Phreatobacter oligotrophus: one gene and its partner. The protein of the gene in region 2 interacts with the protein of the main gene of each other region in a pairwise test. Links are inferred from orthologs where the notes say so. Each region holds a gene or a part of one and is shown on either strand. Other genes may lie near its edges.

Evidence for each region.
Region 1: the proteins of C8P69_RS08590 (region 2) and C8P69_RS20295 interact in binary tests that used the Escherichia coli proteins (3 or more experiments, as listed by UniProt). The link is inferred for Phreatobacter oligotrophus from one-to-one orthologs.

Annotation. Positions count from the first base shown.
Region 1 is NZ_PZZL01000012.1:16,339-21,645, reverse strand. What follows is about bases 102-2,894. They hold C8P69_RS20295 (PTS sugar transporter subunit IIA), read right to left. Parts: upstream 1,834-2,894; coding sequence 1,369-1,833; downstream 102-1,368. Other genes in these bases: C8P69_RS20285 (ABC transporter permease), read right to left, coding at 2,738-2,894; hpf (ribosome hibernation-promoting factor, HPF/YfiA family), read right to left, coding at 1,925-2,512; C8P69_RS20300 (tetratricopeptide repeat protein), read right to left, coding at 697-1,254; C8P69_RS20305 (hypothetical protein), read right to left, coding at 102-633. Also shown: more of C8P69_RS20305, read right to left, coding at 1-101; more of C8P69_RS20285, read right to left, coding at 2,895-3,655; C8P69_RS20280 (ABC transporter permease), read right to left, coding at 3,655-4,731; C8P69_RS20275 (ABC transporter ATP-binding protein), read right to left, coding at 4,728-5,307. UniProt on the Escherichia coli protein: Seems to have a role in regulating nitrogen assimilation.
Region 2 is NZ_PZZL01000003.1:300,472-308,454, reverse strand. The notes cover bases 2,304-5,542. They hold C8P69_RS08590 (sensor histidine kinase), read left to right. Parts: upstream 2,304-2,639; coding sequence 2,640-5,342; downstream 5,343-5,542. Other genes in these bases: C8P69_RS08585 (response regulator), read left to right, coding at 5,339-5,542; kdpC (potassium-transporting ATPase subunit KdpC), read left to right, coding at 2,304-2,635. Outside these bases: potassium-transporting ATPase subunit KdpB, read left to right, coding at 1-2,032; more of kdpC, read left to right, coding at 2,045-2,303; more of C8P69_RS08585, read left to right, coding at 5,543-6,031; bchJ (bacteriochlorophyll 4-vinyl reductase), read right to left, coding at 6,016-6,609; bchE (magnesium-protoporphyrin IX monomethyl ester anaerobic oxidative cyclase), read right to left, coding at 6,620-7,983. UniProt on the Escherichia coli protein: Member of the two-component regulatory system KdpD/KdpE involved in the regulation of the kdp operon. KdpD may function as a membrane-associated protein kinase that phosphorylates KdpE in response to environmental signals.

The DNA.
Region 1 (5,307 bases), on a different replicon or contig from region 2:
CATGCCGTTGACGAAGGCGGAGGCCACCGCCGGCCCGCCGAGCCGATGGTGCATCAGCAGGATGAAGCTGGTGAAGCTCGCCGGAAAGAGCGCGGCGATGCCGGTGGCCGCCGGGCCGAGGCGCTCGGACACGAGGATCACCGAAATCACCACGGAGACGACGATCGCCGCGCGCAGCGGCAGGTCGTACCAGCGCCGCTGCATCGGCGGCGGCTTTTCGCCACCCCGCCAGCGCCGGGTGATGGCCGTAGCGAGGGCGAAGACCACGAGGTTGAGGATCACCGCCGAGACGGTGGTCCAGGCGAAGGCCTTCACGGCCAGCGCCGCGGCGAGCCAGGCCGCGATCATCGCGAGATAGGACGGCAACAGGCCGGCGCCCCGTCGCGCCAGCACTGCATAGGCGATGGCGGCCGGCGCAATGGCGACATTGCCGGCAAGGCTCGACAGCGCGGCATCCGCGATGAAGGCGGCGTCGTGGTCGAGGGCGAGGATGACATAGGCCGGGCCGGTGGAGATCGGCAGGGCCAGCACCAGCGCCGCGAGGAAGGGCCGCGCCCGCTCGGCGACGAAAGACGCGGCGAGCACGATGACGGCCGTCGTCAGGGCCTTGGTGAGGAGAGCGATGAGGAACACGGAACCGGCCGCGGCGAGAGGGGCAGCCGGTCTAGCGCGCCGCGGGCCGCGGCGGCAGCCGTCTCAGTGCAGGACGCGTCCGCCCTTGGCGTGCATCTCGGCGACGAGGGCGGCGACGCCCTCCAGGTGCGGGTTGATGGCGAGCGCCGCCTCGAAGGCCACCAGGGCCTCGGCCTCGCGGCCATGCTTCAGGCAGATCTGCGCGAAGCCGGACAGGGCGCCGAAATGGCGCGGCTCGCGCTTCAGCGTCTCCATGACGTCGCGGACGGCATAGGCGTCGTCGCCGCGGATAAAATGCAGCGTCGCGCGCTTGTTCCAGGCCTCGGACCATTCGGGGCGGGCGTCGACGAGCGCGTCCAGCACCAGCTGGGCGACGTCGTAGTCCTTCAGCGCGATGGCGTTGATGGCCTGCTCCATCGCCTGGTCGGCGAACTCGTCCTCGTGGTTGGTCCACACCGCCCAGATGAGGTCCTGCAGCTCATAGGCGGGCTGCTGCGGCTTGAACCGCGACAGGTCGCGGAACAGGGCGTCCAGCCGCTTGGGCTGCGCCGGCGCCGGAACCATGGCGTCGAGCTTCAGCACCAGCTGCAGGCAATCGTCGAAGGCGATTCGGTCGGACACGCTCACTCCGGGGCTGCGCCGCTTCCCAGTCATCCAGGAGTTTAGGCCGCCCGGTCCGCCGGGCCAAGGCGCTTTCACGCAGACGTGTCGCGGCAGATCGCGACAGGGTGCCGTTCAGGCCGCGTGGGTGGCCGGGGACTGGGCGAGCAGCACGCGCAGCGTCGCTTCGTCGCGGGCGGCGCGCAGCTTCTGCACATTGGCGGGATCGCGGGTGAGCCGGGCGATGCGCGAGAGCGCCTTCAGGTGGTCGGCGCCGGCGCCCTCGGGCGCGAGCAGGGTGAAGACCAGGTCCACCGGCTGGCCGTCGATCGAATCGAAATCCACCGGCTTCTCCAGCCGGGCGAAGAGCCCGAAGACCCGCGGCAGCTTCGGCAGCTTGCCATGGGGGATGGCGATGCCGCCGCCCGCGCCGGTCGAGCCGAGATTCTCGCGCTCGGACAGGGTGGTGAAGATCTCGTCGGCGGCCCGGCCGGTGAGGGCCGCGGCCCGTGCCGCCAGTTCCTTGAGCAGATGGGTCTTCGACTCGGCGCGGAGCGAGGGGATGATCGCGCCATCGGCGATGATGTCTGGAAGCGGCATTGTCTGCCTTCTCCGAGGGGGGCGGTGCGATTCTACGGGAAACGCACTACTCGCTATGCAATGACGGTGCCATGACGACCGCGGTTGCGGGTCAGGCGGCCCCGTTGGCGGTGGCCGGCGGATCGATCCAGCCCACATGGCCGTCCGAGCGTCGGTACACCACGTTCACGCGCCCATGCACCGCATGGAGGAAGACCAGCGCGGAAGCGCCGGTGAGGTCGAGTTCGAGGACGGCCTCGGCCACGGTCATGCGGCGCAGCGAGGTGGTCTGCTCGGCAATGATGACCGGCTCGAAGGCGCTTTCGGCCTCGTCATGCACGGCTTCCTTCGGCGTCTCGATGACCACATAGGGCATCTCGACCCCGGCCGGCGCGGCCTGGTGGCCGGCACGGTCCTTGAGGCGGCGGGCATAGCGGCGCAGGCGCTTCTCGATGCGTTCCACGCCGAGATCGCAGGCGGCATAGGGATCGGCGGCGAAGGCCTCGGCCTGCAGCGACATGCCGGTGGGAAGATGCAGGGCCGCGACCGTGCGGAAGCCGTGGGCCTCCTTCTCGACCGTCACGTGGCCATTGACCCGCCCGTCGATGTAGCGCTGGGCGGCGTCCCCGACGCGGCCGGCGATCCGCTCGCGCAGGGCCTCGCCGATGTCGAGATTCTTCCCCGAGATGCGCAGAGCCATGGGGCTCCTCCGATGCTTCTTGATCCAGGGTCGGCGCCTCCTTTCGGAAGCGTCGCCAAGCCGGCTTATTGACCTCAAGGCGTAAGGAGTGCCCCCAGACAAGTCAATGCGACCGCCCGACACGCGTGCCTCGCAGCCGATGCGCGGAACCGTTGCTGGCCCGGCGCAAGTGTCTGGAATCATTGGGCTCGAAAAACGGCCTTCTCCAGCGTCAGTGACGCTGCATCAACGGTCGGGCACGAAAGGCGTCCCCAGGGAAGCCGGTCCCTGCGACTCGCCGCGGCGCCTCAGGCTGATGACGACGAGGACGAGAATGGTGGCAAGGTAGGGCAGCGCCGACATGGCCTGGCTGGGAATACCCCAGCCGCGTGCCTGGGCGTGGAGCTGCAAGACCGTGACACCGCCGAAGAGATAGGCACCGATCATGGCGCGCAGCGGCAGCCAGCTGGCGAAGACGACGATGGCAAGCGCGATCCAGCCGCGCCCCGCCGTCATGCCCGGCGACCAGAACGGCGTATAGGCGAGCGAGAGATAGGCCCCGGCCATGCCGGAGCAGGCGCCGCCGAACAGGACGGCGAGGAAGCGGATCCGCAGAACAGGATAGCCGAGCGCATGGGCGGAGGCGTGGCTCTCGCCGACCGCCCGCAGCACGAGGCCGCGGCGGCTCTTCCTCAGGAACCACCAGACGCCGATGGCGAGCACCACCGAGAAATACACGATCGGGTCCTGTGCAAAGAGCACCTTGCCGACCACCGGCAGGTCGGAGAGGCCGGGGATGACGATCTTGGCCAGCGGCTCGCGGCGGGCGCCGACGAAGTCGCGGCCGATCAGGCCGGAGAGGCCGATGCCGAGGATGGTGAGGGCGAGCCCCGTCGCCACGTGGTTGGCGGCAAGTCCCAGCGCCAGGGCGGCGAAGACCGCGGCGAGCAGCATCCCCGCCGCCATGCCGGCGAGGAAGCCGAGAAGGGTCGAGCCGGTGACGATCGCGGCGGCGAAGCCTGTGGCCGCGCCGATGATCATCATGCCCTCGACGCCGAGATTGAGGACGCCCGAGCGCTCGACGACGAGCTCGCCAAGGGCCGCGATGGCGAGCGGCGTCGCCGCAGTGATGATGGTGAGAAGGATCGCCTCGACGATGCCCATCAGGCGGCCCTCGCGGAGGAGACGAGGCGCAGCCGGTAGAGCAGGAACGTGTCGCAGCCCAGCACGAAGAACAGCAGCAGGCCCTGGAAGACCCGCGTCACGTCGAGCGGGATGCGCAGGGCGATCTGGGCATTCTCGCCGCCGATGAAGGTCAGGGCCAGGAACAGCGCGGCAACGAGCGCGCCGATCGGGTTCAGCCTTCCGAGGAAGGCGACGATGATGGCGGTGAAGCCATAGCCCGGCGAGATCGACGGCTGGAGCTGGCCGATGGGGCCGGCCACCTCGATGATCCCGGCAAGGCCGGCGAGCGCGCCCGACACGGCGAAGACGAAGAGCACGGTGCGCTTGTCGTCGAAGCCGGCGAAGCGGGCAGCGCGCGGCGCCTCGCCCGCAAGCCGGATCTCGAAGCCCTTGAGGGTGCGCCCGAGGATCAGCGCCGCCACCAGCGCGACGATCACGGCGATGAGGAAGCCGATATGCAGCCGGCCGGCCTCGAAGAGCAGCGGCATGGTCGCTTCCGGCTCGAAATTGACCGATTGCGGGAAGTTGAAGCCCTTGGGGTCGCGCCAGCGGCCGCGCACCAGATAGTCGAGGGTCAGTTCGGCCACATAGACCAGCATCAGGCTGGACAGGATCTCGTTGACCCCGAGCCGGGCCTTGAGCAGGGCCGGGATCAGCGCCCACACCATGCCGCCGAGGGCGCCGAGCGCCAGCATGGCGACGAGGACCCAGCGCCCGTCCGGCGCGCCATGGGTGGCGAGCGCCAGCCATGAGCCGAAGATGGCGCCCATGACCAGCTGGCCCTCGGCGCCGATGTTCCAGACATTGGCGCGGTAGCAGAGGGTGAGGCCGACCGCGATGAGGATGAGCGGCGTCGCCTTGACGCCGAGCTCCTGCAGCGCCCAGCCGTCTGAGAGCGGATCGAGGAAGAACACCTTGAGCGCCGCCACCGGGTTCTTGCCGATGGTGATGAACAGGAGCGCGCCCGCGACCAGCGTCAGCACCACGGCGGCCAGCGGCGAGGCGAGCGCGAGCCAGGCCGGCCGGTCGTCACGGCGTTCGAGGATGAGCTTCATGCGGCGGCCCCATGGATGCCGCCCATCATCAGCCCGACCGTCTCGCGGTCGAGCTCGGCTGTCGGCCGCGCTGCGCTGAGCCGCCCCTCGGAGATCACGGCGAGACGGTCCGCCAGTTCGAACAGCTCGTCGAGGTCCTGGCTGATGACCACAACGGAAGCGCCGCGCGCCGCGAGATCCACCAGCGCCTGGCGGATGGTCGCCGCCGCCGCCGCATCGACGCCCCAGGTCGGCTGCGCGACGATGAGCAGGCGCGGCTCGCGCAGCAGCTCCCGTCCGACGACGAATTTCTGCAGGTTCCCGCCTGACAGCGCCCGCGCCTCGGGATCGGGACGCGCAGTGCGCACGTCGAAGGTCGCGACGACCCGCTTCACCCAGTCGGCCAGCGCCTTGGTGTCAACGAGGCCGGCGCGCACGAAGCCATTGGTGGCATGGCCGGAGAGCAGCGCGTTCTCGCTGAGCGGCAGGCGCGGCGCTGCGCCATGGCCGAGCCGCTCCTCCGGCACGAAGGCGGCGCCGAGCTTGCGGCGCGCGGTGATGCCGAGGGCGCCCACGGCCTTGCCGTCGATGGTAACG
Region 2 (7,983 bases):
GCCGGCGGCCGAGATCGGCCTGTTCGACGGCCGAATCCTCAGGGCCGCGGCCCTCCAGGCCTTTGCCAAGCTCGATCCGCGCGGCCTCGTGCGCAACCCCGTCATCTTCGTCACCGCGCTGGTCGCGGTGCTGGCCACCATCCTCGCCGCCCGCGAGGTCGCCGGCGGGGGCGTGAACGCCTTCATCGGCGTGCAGATCGCCATCTGGCTGTGGTTCACGGTGCTCTTCGCCAACTTCGCCGAAGCCGTGGCCGAGGGTCGCGGCAAGGCCCGGGCCGATGCGTTCCGCGCCACCCGCTCCAACGCCCGCGCCAAGGTGCTGACGGAGCGTACCCGCCGCGACGTCTGGCAGGCCAAGGACATCGACGACGTCGCCATCGACGACATCATCCTCGTCGAGGCCGGCGACACGATCCCGACCGATGGCGAGGTGATCGAGGGCGTCGCCTCGGTGGACGAGAGCGCCATCACCGGCGAGAGCGCCCCGGTCATCCGCGAGTCCGGCGGTGACCGCTCCTCGGTCACCGGCGGCACGCGCCTCGTCTCGGACTGGCTTGTGGTGCGCGTCACGGCCCGCCAGGGCGAGACCTTCCTCGACCGCATGATCGCGCTGGTCGAGGGCGCCAAGCGCCAGAAGACGCCGAACGAGATCGCCCTCGACATCCTGCTCGCCGGCCTGACGCTGGTCTTCCTCTTCGTCGTGGTGACGCTGCCGGTCTTCGCCTCCTGGTCGAACACCGAGATCCCAGTGATCTATCTCGCCGCCCTGTTCATCACGCTGATCCCGACCACGATCGGCGGCCTGCTCTCGGCCATCGGCATTGCCGGCATGGACCGGCTGGTGAAGGCCAATGTCGTGGCCAAGTCCGGCCGCGCCGTGGAGGCTGCCGGTGACATCGACGTGCTGCTGCTCGACAAGACCGGCACGATCACCTTCGGCAACCGCATGGCCGATGCCTTCGAGCCGGTGCCGGGCGTCACCGACCGGGAGCTGGCCGAGGCCGCCTGCCTCGCCTCGCTCGCCGACGACACGCCGGAGGGCAAATCCATCGTCGACCTCGCCGCCCGCAAATTCGGCATCTCCCAGGTCGATCGCGCCGGCATGACGTTCGTGCCCTTCACCGCCCAGACCCGCATGTCCGGCGTCGACCTCACGGATGGCACCGCCATCCGCAAGGGCGCCTCGGATGCGATGCTGCGGCTGGTCGGCCGGCCCGCCGATGCGGCGCTCGACGCCATCGTCCGGCGCATCGCCATGAGCGGCGGCACGCCGCTGGTGGTCGCCCGCGGCGACCGCATCCTCGGCGTCGTCCATCTCAAGGATATCGTGAAGCCGGGCATCCGCGAGCGCTTCGCCGAGTTGCGGCGCATGGGCATCCGCACGGTGATGATCACCGGCGACAACCCGCTGACCGCCGCCGCCATCGCCGCCGAGGCCGGGGTCGATGATTTCCTCGCCGAGGCGACGCCGGAGCGCAAGCTCGAGCTCATCCGCAAGGAGCAGGCCGAGGGCCGCCTCGTCGCCATGTGCGGCGACGGCTCCAACGACGCGCCTGCGCTGGCCCAGGCCGATGTCGGCGTCGCCATGAACTCCGGCACGCCCGCCGCCAAGGAGGCCGGCAACCTCATCGACCTCGACAGCGACCCGACCAAGCTCATCGAGATCGTCCTGGTCGGCAAGCAGCTGCTCATCTCGCGCGGCGCGCTGACGACCTTCTCCATCGCCAACGACGTGGCGAAGTATTTCGCCATCCTCCCCGCCCTGTTCGGGACCGCCTATCCCGGCCTCGCCGTGCTCGACGTCATGGGCCTCGGCACGCCGCAATCGGCGATCCTCTCGGCGATCATCTTCAATGCGCTGGTCATCGTCGCGCTGATCCCGATCGCGCTGAAGGGCGTCTCCTACGTGCCGTCCTCGGCCTCGGCCCTGCTCACCCGCAACCTCACGATCTATGGCCTTGGCGGCCTCATCGTGCCCTTCATCGGCATCAAGGCGATCGACATCATCGTCGATCTCCTGCGCCTCGCCTGAACGGAGGCTTCCATGCTCGCCCTGCTGCGTCCGGCCCTTGTCTTGACGGTTCTCTTTACCCTCGTCACCGGCCTCGCCTATCCGCTGGCGATCACCGGCCTCGCCCAGGGGCTGATGCCCCACCAGGCCAATGGCTCTCTGGTCACGAAGGGGGACCGGGTCGTCGGCTCCGAGCTGATCGGCCAGGCCTTCACCGGCCCGCGCTACATCCATGGCCGCCCCTCGGCGACCAGCGCCGCCGATCCCGCCGATGCCACCAAGACGGTCGATGCGCCCTACAACGCCGCCTCCTCCAGCGGGTCCAATCTCGGCCCCTCGTCCAAGGCGCTGCTGGAGGCCATGCAGGCGCGTGCCGCGGCGCTGGGCATGGCGCAGGCGCCGGCCGACCTCGTCACCGCCTCCGCCTCGGGCCTCGACCCGCACATCTCGCCCGCCGCGGCGATGGTGCAGGTCGCCCGCGTCGCGAGCGCCCGCGGCGTCGCCCCCGCCCGTGTCGAGGCGCTGGTGCAACGCCACGTGGAAGGGCGTAATCTCGGGGTCCTCGGCGAACCGCGCGTCAATGTCCTGGCGCTGAACCTCGCCCTCGACGCGGATCTGCCCTGAACGCATGGCGACGACCGAACCTGACCGCCCCGACCCCCAGGCCCTGCTCGACGCGCATCGGCGCGACGGGCGGGGCCGGCTCAAGATCTTCCTCGGCGCCTCGCCCGGCGTGGGGAAGACCTTTGCCATGCTGGAGGAAGCCCGGCAGCGCCAGCGCGCCGGGCGCGATGTCGTTGTGGCCCTGGTGGAGACCCATGGGCGGGCGGAGACGGCGGGGCTGCTGGCCAGCCTCGAGGTGCTGCCGCGCAAGACCGTGCCCTATCGCGGCCAGGTGCTGGAGGAACTCGACCTCGACGGCCTGCTGGCGCGGCGCCCCCAGCTCGCCCTGATCGACGAGTTCGCCCACACCAACGTGCCGGGCGCCCGCCATCCCAAGCGCTGGCAGGATGTGGTGGAGGTGCTGGATGCCGGCATCGACGTCACGACGACGCTGAACATCCAGCACATCGAGAGCCTCAACGATGTCGTCGCCAGCATCACCGGCGTGCGCGTGCAGGAGACCGTGCCGGACGAGGTGCTGCAGCGGGCCGATGAAATCGAGCTGATCGACCTGCCGCCGGAGGAGCTCATCAACCGGCTGCGCGAGGGCAAGGTCTATGTGCCGCAGCAGGTCGGCCGGGCGCTGGAGAGCTTCTTCACCAAGGGCAACCTGACGGCCTTGCGCGAACTGGCGCTGCGCACGGCGGCGAGCCGCGTCGACGCGGACATGCTCACCTACATGCAGGCCCATGCGGTGAAGGGTCCCTGGCCGACGCAGGAGCGCCTGCTCGTCTGCGTCAACGAGGCGCCGGTGGCGAAGGCCCTGGTGCGCGCCGGCAAGCGCATGGCCGATCGCGCCCGCATTCCCTGGATCGTCGCGACCGTCGTCACGCCGGCCCACGAGGCGCTGGGCGAGGAGGCGCGGGCCACGACCACCGAGGCTCTGCGCCTCGCCGAGACGCTCGGCGCGGAGGTGGTGACGCGCCATACCGAGCGGGACGTGGCGGCGGAACTCCTCGCCTTCGCCCGCTCGCGCAATGTCACGCGGCTTGTGGTGGGACGGCCCCGCCAGCGCTGGCCCTGGGTGCTGCTGCGCGAGCCGGTGAGCGACCGGATCCTCGACCTCGCCACCGATTTCGAGGTGACCGTGGTCACCCACCGCGCCCGCGTCGAGCGTCGCAGGATGCTGGCAGCGCCGGAGTTGCCGGGCTGGCGCGACTGGGGCGCGATCACCCTGGAGACCTGCGGCGCCATGGCCGCTGCCACCGCCATCGCCTGGCCCTTCTGGTCCATCCTGCCGGTCGCCTCCATCGCCATCCCCTATCTGGTGGCGGTGTCGGTGGTGGCCTTCCGGCGCGGCCTTGCCGCGGCCATTCTCGCCAGCGGACTTGGCTTCCTCGTCTACAATTTCTTCTTCACGACACCCTACTACTCGCTCGCCGTGGAGCAGCACGAGGCCGTCGTGGCGCTGCTGGTCTTCCTCATCAGCGCGGTCTTCACCGGCACGCTGGCGAGCCGGCTCAAGGCCCAGGTGGATTCGATGCGGGCGGCGCGCCGGCGGACCGAAACGCTCTACGAGTTCGCCCGCAAGATCGCCGCCGCCACCAAGGCCGATGACGTGCTCTGGGCGGCTGCGGCCCATATCGCCGTGACCCTCAACTGCCGCTCGCTCATCCTCATGCCGGGGCCCTCGGGGGCGCTCGAACAGGTGCAGGGCCATCCCTCCATCGAGGAACTGGACGTGAAGGCCGAGGGCGCGGCGCGCTGGGCCTTCGAGCGCAACGAGCCGGCGGGCGCCGGCACCACGACGCTGCCGACTTCGGACTGGCTCTTCGTGCCGCTCGCCACCGCCCGCCGCATCCTCGGCGTGATCGGCGTGCAGTTCCGCGATGCCGCCCAGGGCCTCGACCCGGAGACCAAGCGGCTGCTTCTCGCAGTCGAGGACCAGGTCGCCGTGGCGCTGGAGCGCTTCACGCTGGCCGCCGATCTCGAGGACGCGCGCGTCACCGCCGAGGGCGAGAAGCTGCGGGCGGCCTTGCTCAACTCGGTCAGCCACGATCTGCGGACGCCGCTGGTGACGGTGATCGGTGCGGTGACGACGCTCGCCGACGCCGACACGGCGCTGACGGCGGAGAACCGCTCGGAGCTCATCGGCACGGCGCTGGACGAGGCGCGCCGCCTCGATCGCTATGTCCAGAACCTCCTCGACATGACCCGCCTCGGCCATGGCGTGCTCACGCCCAAGGCGCAGAGCGTCGACCTGCGCGAGGTGGTGGGCCGGGTGCGCAGCGATCTCGCCCGCCCGCTCGCTGGCCACGACCTCGTCGTCGACATGCCGCGCGACCTGCCGCGGGCGCTGGTCGATCCCGTGCTGATCGGCCAGGCCCTCGCCAATGTGGTGGAGAACGCCGCGAAATACGGCCCGCCCGGCGGCCGCATCACCATCGGCGGCGCCGCGGCCGGCGACATGGTGGTGCTGACCGTCACCGACGAGGGGCCGGGCATTCCGGTCGCCGATCGCGAGCGCGTCTTCGACCAGTTCTACCGTGCCGCCCGGGGGGATGGCGCGCCCTCGGGCACCGGCCTCGGGCTTGCCATCGTGCGCGGCTTCGTGGAAGCCCATGGCGGACGCGTCGCCATCGATGCGGGGCCGGGCGGACGCGGGACGGCGATCGCCCTCGTGCTGCCCCGCGCACCGGCGAGCGAGCCGCCCGAGGAGGCGCGATGACGGAGAGCGGACAGGCGCTGCGCGTGCTGGTGGTCGAGGACGAGGCGCCGATCCGACGGTTCCTCGGCATCATCCTCGGCAGCGCCGGCATGACGGTGGAGGAGGCGGCGCGCGGCCGCGAGGGGATCGAGCGCGCCGCGACCTCGGCACCCGACGTCGTCATCCTCGATCTCGGCCTGCCCGACATGGACGGCAAGGCCGTGGTGGCGGCCATCCGCGAATGGTCGCAGGTGCCGATCCTGATCCTCTCGGTGCGCGACGGGGAGGGCGAGAAGATCGCCGCCCTCGATGCCGGGGCCGACGATTACGTGACCAAGCCCTTTGCGGCGGGCGAGCTGCTGGCGCGCCTGCGGGCGCTGACCCGCAGCCGCCGGCCGGCCACCGCCGAGAGCCCGGCCGTGGCGATCGGGTCCTTGGTGATCGATCTTGCCCGCCGGGCAGTGACGCTGGAGGGCGCCGAGGTGAAGCTGACGCGCAAGGAATATGACGTCCTGGCGCTGCTCGCCCGCCACCAGGGCCGGCTGGTCACGCACCGCCAACTGCTGGCGACGATCTGGGGTCCCGCCCATGTGGAGGACACCCACTATCTGCGCATCGCCGTCGGGCATATCCGCGACAAGCTCGGGGACGATGCCGCCGATCCCCGCTTCATCCTGACGGAGCCGGGAGTCGGCTATCGGCTCGCCTGAGCGCCGCGGCCCCTGCTGATCTCGAACCGGCATTCGGCCGCGCCCGTCGCGGCGCAGGCCGTCTCGCGGCAGCGGCAATCGGGCGCCACCAGCACGCGATAGAGCCGCTCGAAGACGGCGGCATGCCAGACGCAGAGGGGCATGACCGATGTCTCGCCGCGCACCAGCGGATTGTCGCGCAGCGCGAAGGTCCAGGAGGTGCGTCGCTCGAATGATCCTGAGCCGGCAAATGTCCAGGCATTGCGGGCGATGGCGCGCGACAGCATTGGGGCGGCGAGCGGCGCCGGGAGGGCCTTCAACAGGCGTTGCACGGCCGCCGGGATGCGGTGGGCGAGAATGTAGTCGGCGGTCGCCGTGCCGGCCTCGCGTTCGAGGGCCTCGGCATCGGGCGCTGTGCGCAGGGCCCGGTGCAGCGCGGCCGCCTCGGCCTCGGGGATCATCGCATCGCCCGTCGGCAGGCGGTCGAGCGCGGCAGCCGCCATCAGCGCCGCCAGCCGCGCCTCGCCGCCGTGGCGGCGGATCACCGCCGCGTGCTGGAGCACCGCGTTGGGGCCGATGACGCCAGCCGCCGCCGACATCGCCGCGGCCTCACAGGGCCGGTGCTGCCGGACCGCCGCCGCAGGCGCGGATCTCGGCGCGCTCCTTCATCTGGGCGCGAACCGCGTCGCGGCGCTCGGCGGCGCGCGCCGCGCGGTCGGCCGAGGCCTCCCAGTCCTCGAGCTGCGCCTCGGCGAGCGTGCGGGTCTCGTCGAAGTGGAAATCGACGGTCTTCTTGGTCTGCGGGCCCCAATAGCCGGCCTTGCCGAGGTCATAGAAGCTGCGCTTGAAGCCGGCGCGGAGGAACGCATAGAGGCATCCCAGCAGGTAGCGGCGGCGGAAGCCGGTGCGGCGCCAGGGGTAATGCAGCAGCGCCTTCTTCATGTAGAAACGGCGGTAATTGTTCATCACGCCGTCGAGCAGCTCGCCGCGCTCCATGGCCGCCGGCTTCATGATGGGCGTGACGAAATTGTACTTGGAGAAGTCGAAGACCTCGACCTGGTCCTTGATCTCCTGGAACAGCGGCGTGAAGGGCCAGGGCGTGTACATGGACCAGTTGGCGAGGTCCGGCTGCCAGTCCCAGGCCATGCGGTAGGTCTCTTCCAGCGTCTGCGGCGTCTCGTTGTCGAGCCCGACGATGAACTGCGCCTCGACGAAGATGTCGGCCTCGCGCAGCAGGCGGATGGCCGTCTTGTTCTCGTCGACCTTGGTCTCCTTGTTGAACTGGTCGAGCTTCAGCTGCGCCGCGGCCTCGGTGCCGAGGCTGACGTGGACGAGGCCGGCCTTGCGGTAGAACTTCAGGTCGTCGCGGTCGCGATAGATGTCGGTGACGCGGGTGTTGATGCCCCATTTGACCTTGTCGGGCAGGCCGCGGGCGATGAGCTCCTCGCAGAAGGCGACGAACTTCTTCTTGTTGATGGTCGGTTCCTCGTCCGCGAGGATGAAGAAGCCGACGCCGTGGTTGACCACGAGATCCTCGATCTCGTCGACGACGTCCTTCGGGTCGCGCACCCGATAATCCCGCCAGAACTTCCACTGCGAGCAGAAGGAGCAGGTGAAGGGGCAGCCGCGCGCGAGATTGGGGATGGCGACGCGGGTGCCGAGCGGGATGTAGATGTACTTGCTCCAGTCAAGGATCGACCAGTCCGGCTTGATGGCCGCCATGTCCTTGACGGTCGCCGCCGCGGCGGTGGCGACGATCTGGTCGCCATCGCGGAAGGCGAGGCCCTTGATGGAGGAGCGCGCTGCCGGCCAGCGGCCATCGCGGATCGCGCTCATCAGCTCGGTGCAGATCTCCTCGCCCTCGCCGCGGACGATGACGTCCACCCATGGGGCTTCGCTCAGCACCTGCTTGTACATGAAGGTGGCGTGCACCCCGCCGAGGACGCGCACCGCGTTCGGCACGGTGTCGGCGG